Regions from separate parts of the Pseudomonas sp. PL-6 genome, predicted to be linked through region 2. Evidence: predicted binding sites of a transcription regulator. Region 2 holds the regulator's gene; the other holds the start of a gene.

Region 1 (8,308 bases), 1.8 Mb from region 2:
GTCGGCAATAAAGAACTCGTGTCCGCCCTGGCGCGGATCAAGAGCTACCACGACTATGGCACCTTCACTCCGCTGCAGGTGGCCGCTATCGCCGCCCTGGAAGGCGACCAGCAGTGCGTGCGCGACATCGCCGAGCAGTACCGCCAGCGTCGCAACCTGCTGGTCAAGGGCCTGCACGAGATCGGCTGGATGGTGGAAAAACCCAAGGCCTCGATGTACGTCTGGGCCAAGATTCCCGAGGCCTATGCCCCGCTCGGCTCGCTGGAATTCGCCAAGAAGCTGCTGGCCGAAGCCAAGGTCTGCGTCTCGCCGGGCCTGGGCTTCGGCGACTACGGCGACGACCACGTGCGCTTCGCCCTGATCGAGAACCAGGATCGCACCCGCCAGGCGCTGCGCGGGATCAAGGCGATGTTCCGCGCCGACGGCCTGCTGCCGGCGAAGAAGGCCAAGGCCGCTGACGAGTAAAGCCACCAGGGCGCCGCGAGGCGCCCTGGTCATATCAGCCGGAATAATCCAGCGCCGTCCAGGCGCGACTCAGGCCCTGGGCCAGCACGCAGCCCGGGCTGGCCAACTCCTCGTTGAACACCGCCGGCAGCAGGGTGGTTTCCCCCTCCGCCGCGCCATGGCGCTCGGTCAGCCACTGCAGCTTGCCGCAGTTGGGCGTGTCGATCACGTAGCTGGCGGCAATGCTCGAGTGATGTCCGGGCAGGCGGATCACGTCCAGCACCCTGCCCGCCTCCTCCACGCGCCGGCCGTCGGACACCAGCACGGCCCAGGCCTGCTCGCCCTCGATCACCAGGTAGGCGCCATTGGCCTGCGGCCGTTCGATCTGCGGCTGGGCGCAGCCGCTCAGCACAGCCAATAGCACAATCGTCATCAGCATCTGTTGCATTGCCAATTCTCCTCTCGCAAGGCGTCCACCGTGCGGGGCGGACGGGTCGATGTCGCTGCAGTGGCCTCACTATTCACCAAAACTGTTTATTTGTACAGTATTTTTCGTTTACCCTTGGTCTCTCGAACCAATGCACAGGAGCCGCACCATGCTGGACGTACTGCAGCTGAAACACCGGGTGAACCGCATGCCGCTGGAGCGGGTGCGCGAAATGGTCGAGGAACTGCAGCTCGAGGGCATCGTCACCGAGAACCGCACGCCCTTTAACCGCCAGCACTTCAACACCTGCTTCGCCGAGATCGAGGCGCTGCTGCAGCGCGCCGGCTACCACCGCCAGCTGGATGTGGTCGGCTATCAGGGCCTGGCCTACGCCCTGTTCGACCCGGCGCGCTGGGAGGCGGTGGAAGTGCTGCGCTGGCTGCGCGATTTCGTCGAGGAAGCGCGCGTCCAGCCAGCCTCCTGAGCTCGGCACCTCGAACCAAAACGGCTCAGCGGCGCCCGGCCATGCACGCCATTGGCCCACGAGCGCGCCGGCGCCGGCGGCTGCTGGGCCGCCCGGCAGGCCCCTGCCAATGGCTCCAGCCCATATCCAAGTCATTGATTTCTATCGGCTAGCCATTCGCCAGCTGAGGCCCCTGCGGCACTCGCCGTGCGCTGCCGAGAACGTCAGGGTCTTTGCCTGGAAAAACTGGCAAGCCCCTTGCTACGTCCCTGTCAACCATCCTGCGTAGCACGCCAACGGCGGCGGGCCGAGGATCACGGACAACGGCGTCCGTCAGGCCACCTCCTCTTACCGAGGCGGCCTGGCGTACGCCGTTTTTTGTTTATGTGCCTGACAAGGATTAGCCCCATGACCGAGCGTGATTCGAACAAGCCCCTGGATACCAGCCGCCGCAACTTCCTCAAGCAATCCATTGCCCTCGCCGGTGCCGTTGGCGGCATCGCCGCGCTCGGCCTGTCGGCGCCGGCCTCACTGCGCAGTGCGGCCTGGGCCGCCGGCTCCGACGCACCGGAAAAGGCCGCGCTGAAAGTCGGCTTCATCCCCCTGACCGACTGCGCCTCGGTGGTGGTGGCCGCCACCCAGGGCTTCGGCGAGAAGTACGGCCTGAGCATCACCCCGAGCAAGGAAGCCTCCTGGGCCGGCGTGCGCGACAAGCTCAACACCGGCGAGCTGGATGCCGCCCACGTGCTCTACGGCATGATGTACGGCGCCCAGCTCGGCCTGGCCGGGCCACAGAAGGACATGGCGGTGCTGATGGGCCTGAACCAGAACGGCCAGGCCATCACCCTGTCCAAACAGTTGCGCGACGCCGGTGTGACCAACGGCGCGCAACTGGCCGCGCACGTGAAGAAAGGCGGCAACCCGCTGACCTTCGCCCAGACCTTCCCCACCGGCACCCACGCCATGTGGCTGTACTACTGGCTCGGCAGCCTGGGCATCAACCCCTTGAGCGACGTGAAGACCATCGTCGTGCCGCCGCCACAGATGGTCGCCAACATGCGCGTCGGCAACATGGACGGCTTCTGCGTCGGCGAGCCCTGGGGCGCGCGGGCGATCTTCGACAAGATCGGCTTCACCGCCACCACCACCCAGCAGATCTGGCCGGACCACCCGGAGAAGGTGCTTGGCACCACCCGCGCCTTTATCGAGCAGTATCCCAATGCCGCCCGCGCACTGATCATGGCGGTGCTCGACGCCAGCCGCTTCATCGAGGCCAGCGAGGAGAACCGCAAGAGCACCGCCAAGCTGATTTCCGGCAAGGCCTACGTCAACGCGCCGGTGCAGGTGATCGAACCGCGCTTTCTCGCCCAGTACGAGGACGGCCTCGGCAACAGCTGGCAGGACGAGCACGCCATGGCCTTCTGCAAGGACGGCAGCGTCAACTTCCCCTACCACTCCGACGGCATATGGTTCCTCACCCAGTTCAAGCGCTGGGGCCTGCTCAAGGACGCGCCGGATTACGCCGCCGTGGCGGCGCAGATCAACCAGACCGCGCTCTACGCCGAGGCGGCCGGCGCCCTCAAGCTGGCCGTGCCGAGCAGCCCGCTGCGCAGCAGCACGCTGATCGACGGTGTGGTCTGGGACGGCAGCAACCCGGCCGCCTACGCCGACTCCTTCGCCATCAAAGCCTGATCGGAGGTGACCATGAATGCGCCCCTGAAAACTCCGCTGCCGCAGCTGGCCAAGCCGCGCTTCTCGCCCATGGCCCTGCTGCCCAGCGTGCAAAGCCTCGGCAACGGGCTCAAGGCGGCCATCGCGCCGCTGCTGGGCATCCTCGCCTTCATCGGCCTGTGGGCCCTGCTCGCCCAGCACAGCGAGGGCCTGCCCGGCCCGCTGAGCACCTGGCAGGCCGCCCTGGTGCTGTTCGCCGATCCCTTCTACGACAACGGCCCCAACGACATGGGCATCGGCTGGAACATCCTCAACTCGCTCGGCCGGGTCGGCGTCGGCTTCGGCCTGGCGGCGCTGGTGGGCATTCCGCTGGGCTTCGCCATCGGCCGCTTCGCCTTCCTCGCCGGCATGCTGGCGCCGATCATCAGCCTGCTGCGTCCGGTGTCGCCGCTGGCCTGGCTGCCAATCGGCCTGCTGGTGTTCGAGGCGGCAGGCCCGGCATCGATCTGGGTGATCTTCATCAGCTCGATCTGGCCGATCATCCTCAACACCGCCGCCGGCGTCGCCAGCGTGCCGCAGGACTACCTGAACGTGGCCCGCGTGCTCAAGCTGTCGGAGTTCAAGGTGCTGACGCGCATCCTGTTTCCCGCCGTGCTGCCGCACCTGATGACCGGCATCCGCCTGGCCATCGGCGTGGCCTGGCTGGTGATAGTCGCCGCGGAGATGCTCACCGGCGGCATCGGCCTGGGCTTCTGGGTGTGGGACGAGTGGAACAACCTCAACGTCGAACACATCCTCATCGCCATCATCATCGTCGGCCTGGTCGGCCTGGCCCTGGAGCAGGCGCTCCTGCTGCTGGCCAAGCGCTTCGACTACGCGAATTAAGGAGCCACCCATGGACAAGTTCGTCGAGCTGACCGCCGTCAGCAAACACTTCGACACCAAGAAAGGCCGCTTCCAGGCCCTGGAAGGCGTCAACCTGAGCATCGCCCGCGGCGAGTTCGTCTCGCTGATCGGCCACTCCGGCTGCGGCAAATCCACCGTGCTCAACCTGATCGCCGGCCTGCTCGAAGCCAGCGCGGGCGGGCTGATCTGCAACGGCCGCGAGATCGACGGCCCCGGCCCCGAACGCGCCGTGGTGTTCCAGAACCACAGCCTGCTGCCCTGGATGACCTGCTACGGCAACGTCCACCTGGCCGTGGAGAAGGTCTTCGGCGCACGCGAGAGCAAGGCCCAGCTCAAGGCGCGCACCGAGCAGGCGCTGCAGATGGTCGGCCTCGCCCATGCCATGTACAAGCACCCCAGCGAAATCTCCGGCGGCATGAAGCAGCGCGTCGGCATCGCCCGTGCCCTGGCCATGGAGCCCAAGGTGCTGCTGATGGACGAGCCGTTCGGCGCCCTCGATGCGCTGACCCGCGCCCACCTGCAGGACGAGCTGCTGCGCATCGTCGGCGCGACCCACAGCACCGTGGTGATGGTCACCCACGACGTCGACGAAGCGGTGCTGCTGTCGGACCGCATCGTGATGATGACCAACGGCCCGGCCGCCACCGTCGGCGAGATCCTCAAGGTGGAGCTGGCGCGCCCGCGCGACCGCCTGGCGCTGGCCAATGACGCGCAGTACCACGGCTATCGCGGTGCGGTACTGGAGTTCCTCTACCAGCGCCAGCAGCGCCCGGCCGCCTGACAGACGCGGCAACCGCTCTGGCACGCTGGTCGGAGCGGTTGAACCAATGGCCGAACGGGCACACGAAGAGAGGTTCCCCCAGCCCTCGACCAAGGAAAGCCCGTGCTCGACCTCACCACCTGGAACCTCTCGATCCCCACCGATCCCAGCCCCACCACCGTCAGCACCGCGCGGCTGAACAACGGCTACCAGAGCCAGTACCTGCGCCGCAACGCCGACGGCAGCCTGACCTTCTGGGTGCCGGTCGGCGGCTCCACCACCGCCGACGCCAGCTACCCACGCAGCGAACTGCGCGAGACGCAGAGCGACGGCAGCCTGAGCAACTGGCTGCACGCCAGCGCCGACAGCTACCTCAGCGCGGTGCTGCAGGTCGACCAGGTACCGAGCAAGAACAAGGTGGTGATCGGCCAGATCCACAGCAAGGACGAGCCCGGCAGCCACAACGATCCGCTGCTCAAGCTGCAATACCACTATCGCCGAGGCGTCGGTCGCCTCGAACTGCTGCTGCGCGAAAAACCCGGTGACAGCCAGGTGCAGAACATCCTGCTGGCGGACAACGTGCAGCTGGGCGAGCGCTTCGGCTACGACCTGCGCGTCACCCCCAGCGGCAGGCTCGGCGTCAGCGTGGTCAGCAAGGACGGCGACCAGGGCTCGCTGTACCGCCAGCTCGACCCCGCCTGGAGCACACAGCAGCTGTATTTCAAGGCCGGCGCCTATATCCAGGACAACGAAGGACCGAGCGACGAGGGCGGCCGGGTGACCTTCTTTCATCTGAACAGCCTGCATCGCTGAGGCGTCGCGCCGTCATTGCCGCGGCGAATGACGGCGCCAGCCCCTGTCGCTCGCGTACAATCGCCGCCCCACCTGCGACGAGACGCGCCATGGCCCGCCTGACCCTCGAGTTTCCCGAAGACCAGTACTGCTACAGCACCCACCTCACCGTGCGAGTCACCGATATCAACGGTGCCAACCACCTGGGCAACGACTCGATGATCTCGATGATTTCCGAGGCGCGGGCGCGTTTTCTCTACGAGTTCGGCATCCGCGAGACCGACGGCAACGGCACCGGCATCATCGTCACCGACCTGGCCACCACCTACCGCGCCGAAGCCCATGCCCGCGACCAGTTGCTGTTCGAGGTGGGCGTGATGGACTTCAACAGGTACGGCGGCGACATCACCTTCCGCATCAGCCGTCCGGCCGACGGCACGCTGGTGGCCATGGCCAAGTCCGGCTTCGTGTTCTTCGACTACCGCCAGTCCAGGGTGGTGCCGATGCCGGCGGAGTTCGCCGCCAAGTTCCCGCGGGTCAATCGCCTCGACTGAGTCACCGCGCGCTGCCAGCCCGCGCGGCAGCCCGCGAGGCAGCGCCTATACTGGCCAGTGACGGCTCCCGCGCCGGGGCCGCCGAGCCCTGACGCCGCGATTTGCAACGCCGTTCGCCACCGGCAGGGGCTTTGTGTAGCCAGGCGCGCCCGGAACAGGATGCGGCCCCATGGCGTTTGCAATCGTCTTGATACTGCTGGTGATCGGCTCGCTGCTGTTTCACCTGCTCAGCCCCTGGCAGGCCACCGAGGCGGCGTCCAACTGGGTGTCCATCGACACCGCCCTGCTGATCACCCTGCTCATCACCGGGCTGTTCTTCGTCGCGGTGTGCCTGTTCATGGTCATCGCCATCATCCGCTTCCGCCACAAGGCGGGGCGGCGGGCGGCCTACCAGCCGGAAAGCAAGAAACTCGAGTGGTGGTTGTTCGCCGTTACCAGCCTGGGCATCGTCGCCCTGCTGGCCCCCGGCCTGGTGGTCTACGACGATTTCGTGCGGGTGCCGCAGGAAGCCCGCGAGGTCGAGGTGGTGGCCCAGCAGTGGCAGTGGGCCTACCGTTTCCCCGGCGCGGACGGCCGCCTGGGTCGCTCCGCCATCAAATGGGTCGAGCCGCGCAACCCCTTCGGCCTCGACCCCGGCGACCCGGCCGCGGCGGACGACGTGCTGGTGCAGGGCGGCGAGCTGCGCCTGCCGCTGGATCAGCCGGTCAAGGTGCTGCTGCGCTCCAAGGACGTGCTGCACAACTTCTACGTACCGCAGATCCGCGCCAAGATGGACATGGTGCCGGGCATGGTTTCCTACTTCTGGTTCACCCCGACCCGCCTGGGCAGCTACGAGGTGCTCTGCGCCGAGTATTGCGGCGTGGCCCACTTCAATATGCGCGGACGCCTGATCGTCGAGGAGGCCGAGGCCTTCGAGCAGTGGCTGGCCGGCCAGCCGACCTTCGCCCAGAGCCTGCGCGCCGCGCCGCCGAGCGCCGCCAGCCTGCTGGACAAGGGCCGCCAGCTGGCGCAGAACCTCGGCTGCCTGGCCTGCCACAGCCTCGATGGCAGCGCCAACCTGGCCCCGACCTGGCAGGGCCTGTACGGCAGCACCCGGCAACTGGCCGACGGTAGCAGCCTGCAGGCCGACGAGGCCTACCTGCGCGAATCCATCCTCGCCCCGCAGGCCAAGCTGGTGCAGGGTTTTCCGCCGGTGATGGTGGCCTACCGCTTGAGCGAGGAGGAACTGGCCGCCCTGCTCGCCCTGATCCAGTCGCTAAGCGACAAGGCACCGGCCACCGAGCACGACGCTGCCAGCCCGGCCGAACAAGGCCGCGCGCTGGCCGCCAGCCTCGGTTGCCTAGCCTGCCACAGCCTCGACGGCAGCGCCGGCATCGGCCCGACCTGGCGCGGGCTGTACGGCAGCACCCGGGATTTCGTCGACGGCAGCACGGCCCGGGCCGATGCGGCCTATATTGAAGAGGCGATACGCCAGCCCAACGCCCAGGTGGTGCAGGGCTATGCCGCGATCATGCCGGTCCTGGCCGTCGACGCGGCGCAGCTCGAGGCGCTGACCGCCTTTATCGCCTCCCTCGCCGACGGCTCCGACGAGGCCGCGGATCCCTCGCCCTGACTGCCTGACCAGGAGGATGACGCGATGGCCTATGCGCACCAAGCCGAAAGCACGGCCCTGCATGAGCCGCGCAGCTTCCTGACGCGCTATATCTGGAGCCAGGACCACAAGGTCATCGCCATCCAGTACGCGCTGACGGCGATCTTCGTCGGCCTGATCGCCCTGGTGCTCTCGGGCCTGATGCGCCTGCAGATCGGCTTTCCCGGCAGCCTGGAGTTCATGGACGCCAGCACCTATTACCAGGCCATGACCCTGCACGGCATGATCATGGTCATCTACCTGCTCACCGCGCTGTTTCTCGGCGGCTTCGGCAACTACCTGATCCCGTTGATGGTCGGCGCGCGGGACATGGTGTTCCCCTACGTCAACATGCTCAGTTACTGGTTCTACCTGCTCTCGGTGCTGGTGCTGCTGGCCAGTTTCTTTGTTCCCGGCGGCCCCACCGGCGCCGGCTGGACCCTCTATCCGCCGCAGGCGATCACCGCCGGCACCCCGGGCACCGACTGGGGCATAGTGCTGATGCTGGTGTCGCTGGCGATCTTCATCGTCGCCGCCACCATGGGTGGCCTCAACTACGTGACCACAGTGCTGCAGGCGCGCACCCACGGCATGACCCTGATGCGCATGCCGCTGTCGGTATGGGGCATCTTCATGGCCTCGATCCTTGCCCTGCTGGCCT
Region 2 (8,308 bases):
AGCGCGCCATCTGCTCGGGCGAGGCCTGGCGCGAGTAGCGCACGGTCATCACCCCGCGGGAGATGCCGTCGACGTCCACCACCGGGCCGAGGATGTCGTTGAGCGCCTGGTAGAAGGCCGCCGGATCGCTGCGGTACTGCTCCTTGTTGGCCTTGAGATCGGCCAGCAGGGTGTCGGTGGTCTGCTGCACCACCTCGTGGGCGCTGGGCGCGGCCAGTGCCAGCAGCGGCATGGCGGCGAGCAGCGCGAGCAGGGAATTACGCAAGGTCTTGAGCATGGATCGGCCCCTCATCAATTGGCTTCGTCTTTATTGACCGAATTGAGCAGGAATTTGCCAATCAGGTCTTCCAGCACCAGCGCCGACTGGGTGTCGTGGATGGTGCCGCCGTCTTTCAGCACCGCCTCCTCGCCGCCGACGCTGATGCCGATGTACTTCTCGCCGAGCAGGCCGGCGGTGAGGATCGACGCGGTGGAGTCCTCCGGCAGGTTGTCCACCCGGCCTTCCAGCTCCATGGTCACGCGGCCCAAGTAATTGTCGCGATCCAGGTCGATGGCGGTGACCTTGCCGATGGTCACCCCGGCCATGGTCACCTTGGCGCGCACGGTGAGCCCGGCGATGTTGTCGAAATAGGCGTAGACCCTGTAGGTATCGGCCGCGCTGCCGACGCTCAGGCCGCTGACGCGCAGGGCCAGCAGCAGCAGGGCCAGCAGACCGGCCATAAGGAACAGGCCGACACCAATCTCCAGCGTGCGGTTTTGCATCAGAAATCTCCAAACATCAAAGCGGTCAGAATGAAATCCAGGCCGAGCACGGCCAGCGAGGCGTACACCACGGTGCGCGTGGTGGCGCGGCTGATGCCTTCGGACGTGGGCTCGCAGTCGTAGCCCTGGAACACGGCGATCCAGGTGACCACGAAGGCGAAGACGACGCTCTTGATCACGCCGTTGAGCACGTCGTCATGAAAGGAAACGCTGTTCTGCATGTTGGCCCAGAACGAGCCTTCGTACACCCCCAGCCAGTCGATGGCGACCATCGCCCCGCCCCAGATGCCGACCACACTGAAGATCATCGCCAGCAGCGGCATGGAGATGAAGCCGGCCCACAGGCGCGGCGCGATGATGTACTTGAGCGGATCGACGCCGATCATCTCCAGGCTCGACAGCTGCTCGGTGGACTTCATGTTGCCGATCTCGGCGGTCAGCGCCGAGCCGGCGCGCCCGGCGAACAGCAACGCGGTGACCACCGGGCCGAGCTCGCGCAACAGGGTCAGGGCGACCATCTGCCCCACCGCCTGCTCGGAACCGTAGTCGACCAGGATGTTGTAACCCTGCAGGGCCAGCACCATGCCGATGAACACGCCGGAGACGACGATGATCGCCAACGACATCACGCCGACGGCGAACAGTTGCTTGACCAGCAGCTGAAACGGCTTGCCGGCGACGTTGCGGCCGAGCAACGCGTGCAGCAGGAACAGCACAGAGCGCCCCAGGGTCGCCACCACATCGATACCCGCACGACCGAACAGGCGCAGCCGTTCGAGCGGAGCAATTCTACGCATCAGTTTTTCCCCAACAGATCGTCGCGATAATCCGGCGCCGGGAAATGGAACGGCACCGGGCCATCCGGAATGCCCTTCATGAACTGGCGGATGCGCGGGTTATCCGATTCCATCAGCTCGGCCGGCGTGCCCTGGCCGAGCACCTGGGCATCACCGACCACATAGATGTAGTCGGCGATGCTCGCAGTTTCCGCCAGGTCGTGCGACACCACCACGCTGGTGATGCCCAGGGCGTCGTTGAGCAGACGGATCAGGCGCACCAGCACGCCCATGGCGATGGGGTCCTGGCCGACGAACGGCTCGTCGTACAGCAGGATCTGCGGGTCCAGGGCAATCGCTCGGGCCAACGCCACGCGCCTTTTCATGCCGCCGGACAGCTCGTCCGGCATCAGCTCGATGGCGCCGCGCAGGCCGACCGCCTGCAGCTTCATCAGCACGATGTCGCGGATCATCTCGTCCGGCAGCTGGGTGTGCACGCGCAGCGGAAAGGCCACGTTCTCGAACACGTCGAGGTCGGTGAACAGGGCGCCGCTCTGGAACAGCACGCCCATCTGCTTGCGCATGTCGAACAGCTCGTCGCGCGACAGCTTCGGCAGGCTGACGCCACCCACCCGGACATCGCCGGCGGACGGCCGCAGCTCGGCGGCGATCAGGCGCAGCAAGGTGGTCTTGCCACAACCGGACGGCCCCATGATACCGGTGACCTTGCCGCGCGGAATGCGGATATCGACATTGTCGAAGATATCCCGCGAACCGCGCTGAAAACTGACGCCCTGCAACTCGATCGCGTAATCGTGCTCGGCGCTCATCTGAACTCCTTGAAAATCAAGCCTTCCTGGCAGACGCCGCCTCCCGAAGCGGGGACACGCGCCTGCAAGACGAGCCGAAATGGCCGCGGACTATAGCATTTGCCGCCGATGCCGCCCAAGAGCGGCGCCGTCCGGCGTTCAGACTTGCGACAGCATTGGCGTTCGCCAGGCGATCAGGACAGGTGAGCGCGGCGCCCTTTCCCGCTATAATCCCCGTCTTTTTCGTCCGACAGCCTCGCCGAGCATGAACCAGACCCGCGACCTGATAGATTCCGCGCAACGCACCATTCGCCTCGAAATCGAGGCGGTGCAAGAGCTGCTGCCCCGCATCGACGCCAATTTCGTCAAGGCCTGCGAGCTGATCCTGGCCTGCCAGGGCCGCGTGGTAGTGGTCGGCATGGGCAAGTCCGGGCATATCGGCAACAAGATCGCCGCCACCCTGGCCAGCACCGGCACCACGGCGTTCTTCGTCCACCCGGCCGAGGCCAGCCACGGCGACATGGGCATGATCACCCGCGACGACATCGTCCTGGCCCTGTCCAACTCTGGCTCCACCGCCGAGATCGTCACCCTGCTGCCCTTGATCAAGCGCCTCGGCATTCGCCTGATCAGCATGACCGGCAACCCGGACTCGCCGCTGGCCAAGGCCGCCGAAGTCAATCTCGACGCCCGCGTCACCCAGGAGGCCTGCCCGCTGAACCTGGCGCCGACTTCCTCCACCACCGCCAGCCTGGTGCTCGGCGACGCCCTGGCCATCGCCCTGCTGGAAGCGCGCGGCTTCACCGCCGAAGACTTCGCCTTCTCCCATCCCGGCGGCGCCCTCGGCCGGCGTCTGCTGCTCAAGGTGGAAAACGTCATGCACGCGGGCGAGGCCCTGCCGCGGGTGAACCGCGGCACCAGCCTGCGCGACGCCCTGCTGGAAATGACCCAGAAGGGCCTGGGCATGACCGTGGTGCTGGAAGACGACGGCCGCCTGGCCGGCATCTTCACCGACGGCGACCTGCGCCGCACCCTGGACAAGGGCATCGACGTGCGCCAGGCGCTGATCGACGAGGTGATGACCCCGCACGGCAAGACCGCCCGCGCCGAAATGCTCGCCGCCGAGGCGCTGAAGATCATGGAAGACCACAAGATCAACGCCCTGGTGGTGGTCGACGAGCAGGACCAACCGGTCGGCGCGCTGAACATGCACGACCTGCTGCGCGCGGGGGTGATGTGATGAACGACCTGTTGCGCCGCGCCCGCGCGATCAAGCTGGCAATCTTCGACGTCGACGGCGTGCTCACCGATGGCCGCCTGTACTTCCTCGAGGACGGCAGCGAGTTCAAGACCTTCAACACCCTGGACGGCCACGGCATCAAACTGCTGATCGCCTCCGGCGTGCGCACCGCGATCATCAGCGGGCGCAAGACCCCGGTGGTCGAGCGCCGCGCCAACAATCTCGGCATCCAGCACCTGTTCCAGGGCCGCGAGGACAAACTCGTGGTGCTCGACGGCCTGCTCGCCGAACTGGGCCTAAGCTACGAGCAGGTCGCCTACCTGGGCGACGACCTGCCGGATCTTCCGGTGATTCGCCGGGTCGGATTGGGCATGGCCGTGGCCAGCGCCGACGCCTTCGTCCGCCAGCATGCCCATGGCGTGACCCAAGCGCGTGGCGGCGACGGCGCGGCGCGGGAATTCTGCGAACTGATCATGCGTGCCCAGGGCACGCTGGATGCGGCCCAAGCCGCCTACCTGTAGAGCACAGCATGCTGCGTAAAGCCCTCAACTACCTGATCTTCGCCCTGATCGCCGTCGTGGTCGCGGCGCTCGGCTACTGGAACATCGCTCCCGACGGCGACCGCCAGGCTCAGCCGGCAGACAGCGACAACGCCGTGGACTTCTACGTGGTCGGCGCGCGCACCGTGCAGTTCCAGGACGACGGCAAGCTGCACTACCGCATGACCGCGGACAAGCTCGAGCACGTCAAGGCCAGCGACATCACCCTGGTCAGCATGCCCAAGCTCGACCTGTACCGCGGCAGCGAACTGCCGTGGAAGGTCACCAGCCAGCGCGCCGAGGTCTCCCCCGGCGGCGTCGAGGTGGAACTGATCGACGACGTGCGCGTCGCCCGCACCGACGCCAAGGGCCGCCCGACCATCATCACCAGCAGCCGCATGACCGTGATTCCCGACAAGGAATATGCGCAGACCGAGCAAGCCGTTAGAATCGTCGCGGCCAACGGGGTGACCACGGCACAAGGAATGAAAGCGTACTTGAACGACGGCAGGATGCTCCTGCAGTCCAACGTAAGAGGCCAGCATGAGGTTCGTTAACACCCTCCCCCTGATTCTCAGCCTCGGCGCCGCATTGGGAAGCGCGGCGGCCTGGGCCCTGCCGTCCGACCGCGAGCAGCCGATCCGCATCCAGGCCGACAGCGCCGAGCTGGACGACAAGCAGGGCGTGGCGGTCTACCGCGGCTCCGTGATCATCACCCAGGGCACCCTGAAGATCACCGGCGACACCGTGACCATCACCCAGACCGCCAGCGGCGACATCGACGTGTTCACCTCGGTAGGCAAACCGGCCTACTACGAGCAAAAGCCGGCGGCGGACAAGGAAATCGTCAAGGCCTACGGCCTGACCATCCAGTATTTCGCCAGCAACGAACGCATCGTGCTGATCGACCAGGCCAAGGTGATCCAGGAAGGCAACACCTTCGAGGGCGAGAAGATCGTCTACGACACCCAGCGCCAGATCGTCAACGCCGGCCGTGCCACGGGCACCAACGTCAGCGTGCCGCGCCCGCGTATCGACATGATCATCCAGCCGAAGAACAAACCCGCGGACCAGCAGGCACAGCAGTAATGGCCATTCTCAAAGCCCAACACCTGGCCAAGAGCTACAAGGGCCGCCAGGTCGTCCGCGACGTCAGCCTGAGCATCGAGAGCGGGCAGATCGTCGGCCTGCTCGGCCCCAACGGCGCCGGCAAGACCACCTGCTTCTACATGATCGTCGGCCTGGTGCGCGCCGATCAGGGCCGCGTGCGCATCGACGACCTCGACGTCAGCCACCAACCCATGCACGGCCGCGCCCGCGCCGGGATCGGCTACCTGCCGCAGGAAGCCTCGATCTTCCGCAAGCTGTCGGTGGCCGACAACATCATGGCCATCCTCGAGACGCGCAAGGACCTGGACCGCGCCGGCCGCCAGGCGGAGCTGGAAAACCTGCTGCAGGAATTCCACATCCACCACATCTCAGGCAGCCTCGGCATGAGCCTGTCCGGCGGCGAGCGCCGCCGCGTGGAAATCGCCCGCGCCCTGGCCACCAACCCCAAGTTCATCCTGCTCGACGAGCCCTTCGCCGGCGTCGACCCGATCTCGGTGGGCGACATCAAGCAGATCATCCACCACCTCAAGACCAAGGGCATCGGCATCCTGATCACCGATCACAACGTGCGCGAGACCCTGGACATCTGCGAAACCGCCTACATCGTCAACGACGGCCAGCTGATCGCCGAGGGCGACGCCGAGACCATCCTCGCCAACCAGACGGTGAAAGAGGTGTACCTGGGCCACGAATTCCGCCTGTAGCTCGCCCGCTATTTCACTACAGAAATATGGCAAGCCCTAGGCAAAGCCGAGAAGTTCAGGCATATAATTTGCTTCCTGGTGGCGCCGCGGCGCCCTGTAGTGGAAGGCGTAACCCGCCGGTGAATTAAGGTCTGCAATGAAACCATCGCTAGTCCTCAAGATGGGCCAGCAGCTGACGATGACCCCGCAGCTGCAACAGGCTATCCGCCTCCTCCAACTGTCGACCCTGGACCTGCAACAGGAAATCCAGGAGGCACTGGAGTCCAACCCCATGCTCGAGCGCCAGGAAGACGGCGACGACTTCGACAACAGCGACCCCATGGCCGACGGCGCGGAAAGCGCCGCGCCCACCCCGAGCAAGGAAGACAGCTACCAGGAAACGACCCCCACGGTCGACAACCTGGAAGAGGGCGAATGGGGCGAACGCATCCCCAACGAGCTGCCGGTCGATACCGCCTGGGAAGACGTCTACCAGACCAGCGCCAGCAGCCTGCCGAGCAACGACGACGACGAGTGGGACTTCACCACCCGCACCTCCAATGGCGAGAGTCTGCACAGTCACCTGCTCTGGCAACTGAATCTGGCGCCGATGTCGGACAAGGATCGACTGATCGCCGCCACCCTGATCGACTGCATCAACAACGACGGCTACCTGGAAGAAAGCCTCGAGGAAGTCGCCGAATCCTTCGACCCCGAGCTGGACGTCGAGCTGGACGAGGTGGAAGTGGTGCTGCACCGCATCCAGCAGTTCGAGCCGGCCGGCATCGGCGCTCGCGACCTGCGCGAATGCCTGCTGCTGCAACTGCGCCAGCTGCCCGCCGGCACGCCCTGGCTGAGCGAAACCCAGCGCGTGGTCGGCGACTACCTGGAGCTGCTCGGCAGCCGCGACTACGCCCAGCTGATGCGCCGCAGCAAGCTCAAGGAAGACGAGCTCAAGCAGGTCATCGACCTGATCCAGCGCCTCAACCCGCGCCCGGGTTCGCAGATCGAGTCCAGCGAGCCGGAGTACGTGGTGCCCGACGTCATCGTGCGCAAGCACAACGACCGCTGGCTGGTGGAGCTGAACCAGGAGGCCATGCCGCGCCTGCGGGTCAACCCGCAGTACGCCGGCTTCGTCAAACGCGCCGACTCCAGCGCCGACAACACCTTCATGCGCAACCAGCTGCAGGAAGCGCGCTGGTTCATCAAGAGCCTGCAGAGCCGCAACGAGACGCTGATGAAGGTCGCCACGCAGATCGTCGAGCACCAGCGCGGCTTCCTCGACTACGGCGACGAGGCGATGAAGCCCCTGGTACTGCACGATATCGCCGAGGCGGTGGGCATGCACGAGTCGACCATCTCGCGGGTCACCACGCAGAAGTTCATGCACACCCCGCGCGGCATTTACGAGCTGAAATACTTCTTCTCCAGCCACGTCAGCACTGCCGAGGGGGGCGAATGCTCGTCCACCGCGATCCGCGCCATCATCAAAAAACTGGTTGCCGCAGAAAACGCGAAAAAGCCGTTGAGCGACAGCAAGATCGCTGGTTTACTGGAGGCACAAGGCATCCAAGTCGCCCGTCGGACAGTCGCCAAGTACCGCGAATCCCTCGGCATAGCGCCCTCCAGCGAGCGCAAGCGACTGATGTAGGCCAGATCGATTGGAAGCCTCTCGCTTCCAAGCCAAAGTGTTCCGGCGGCGGGTCGTATAGGACCCGCCTCTTACACAAGGCAACAAGGAGAAAGCGGTATGCAAGTCAACATCAGTGGACACCAGCTGGATGTGACCGACGCCCTGCGTGACTATATCGGCGAGAAACTCGGCCGATTGGAACGCCACTTCGACAAGATCACCAACGTTCAGGTGACCATGGAGGTCGAGAAGCTCAAGCAGAAGATCGAAGCTACCCTGCACGTCGCCGGCGGCGAGGTCGTCGCCAACGCCGAACACCAAGACATGTACGCCGCCATCGACCTGTTGGCCGACAAACTCGACCGTCAACTCATCAAGCACAAGGAAAAGCAGCTCGAACGCCTGCAAGGCGCCACGGCCCGCTGACATTCCCCATCCATGATCCGACTTGAAAACATCCTGACCCCCGGCCGTTCCCTGGTGAACGTGCCGGGCGGCAGTAAGAAACGCGTGCTCGAACAGATCGCCAACCTGGTGGCACGCGACCTGCCCGACCTGGATGCCCAGGACATCTTCGAAAGCCTGATCGCCCGCGAGAAGCTCGGCTCCACCGGCTTCGGCAACGGCATCGCCATTCCCCACTGTCGCCTGGCCGGCTGCAGCGCGCCGATCAGCGCGGTGCTGCGCCTGGACACCGCGGTGGACTTCGACGCCATCGACGGCGCCCCGGTCGACCTGCTGTTCGTCCTGCTAGTG

What was found. Region 2 encodes sigma-54, which starts transcription at its own class of promoters, with help from an activator protein. Its sites were predicted from a motif close to ANTGGCATNNANNTTGCTNT; they were not measured.
Region 1: ACW9UL_RS11225 (CmpA/NrtA family ABC transporter substrate-binding protein) is a predicted target of sigma-54. The motif match lies at 1,580-1,599, and genes of this name have one in related genera.

Annotation. Positions count from the first base shown of each region.
Region 1 covers NZ_CM134189.1:2,644,261-2,652,568, forward strand. Annotated here, with positions in the region: partial or broken gene ACW9UL_RS11210 (aminotransferase class I/II-fold pyridoxal phosphate-dependent enzyme) at 1-465, shown strand, start outside; gene ACW9UL_RS11215 (hypothetical protein) at 500-892, opposite strand; gene ACW9UL_RS11220 (hypothetical protein) at 1,041-1,355, shown strand; gene ACW9UL_RS11225 (CmpA/NrtA family ABC transporter substrate-binding protein) at 1,743-3,026, shown strand; gene ntrB (nitrate ABC transporter permease) at 3,039-3,890, shown strand; gene ACW9UL_RS11235 (ABC transporter ATP-binding protein) at 3,901-4,692, shown strand; gene ACW9UL_RS11240 (polysaccharide lyase family 7 protein) at 4,795-5,484, shown strand; gene ACW9UL_RS11245 (thioesterase family protein) at 5,574-6,017, shown strand; gene ACW9UL_RS11250 (c-type cytochrome) at 6,187-7,629, shown strand; gene ctaD (cytochrome c oxidase subunit I) at 7,654-8,308, shown strand, end outside.
Region 2 covers NZ_CM134189.1:4,395,987-4,404,294, forward strand. Annotated here, with positions in the region: gene ACW9UL_RS19050 (MlaC/ttg2D family ABC transporter substrate-binding protein) at 1-277, opposite strand, end outside; gene mlaD (outer membrane lipid asymmetry maintenance protein MlaD) at 292-762, opposite strand; gene mlaE (lipid asymmetry maintenance ABC transporter permease subunit MlaE) at 762-1,559, opposite strand; gene ACW9UL_RS19065 (ATP-binding cassette domain-containing protein) at 1,559-2,368, opposite strand; gene ACW9UL_RS19070 (KpsF/GutQ family sugar-phosphate isomerase) at 2,613-3,587, shown strand; gene ACW9UL_RS19075 (KdsC family phosphatase) at 3,587-4,108, shown strand; gene lptC (LPS export ABC transporter periplasmic protein LptC) at 4,117-4,683, shown strand; gene lptA (lipopolysaccharide transport periplasmic protein LptA) at 4,670-5,215, shown strand; gene lptB (LPS export ABC transporter ATP-binding protein) at 5,215-5,940, shown strand; gene ACW9UL_RS19095 (RNA polymerase factor sigma-54) at 6,077-7,570, shown strand; gene hpf (ribosome hibernation-promoting factor, HPF/YfiA family) at 7,670-7,978, shown strand; gene ptsN (PTS IIA-like nitrogen regulatory protein PtsN) at 7,991-8,308, shown strand, end outside.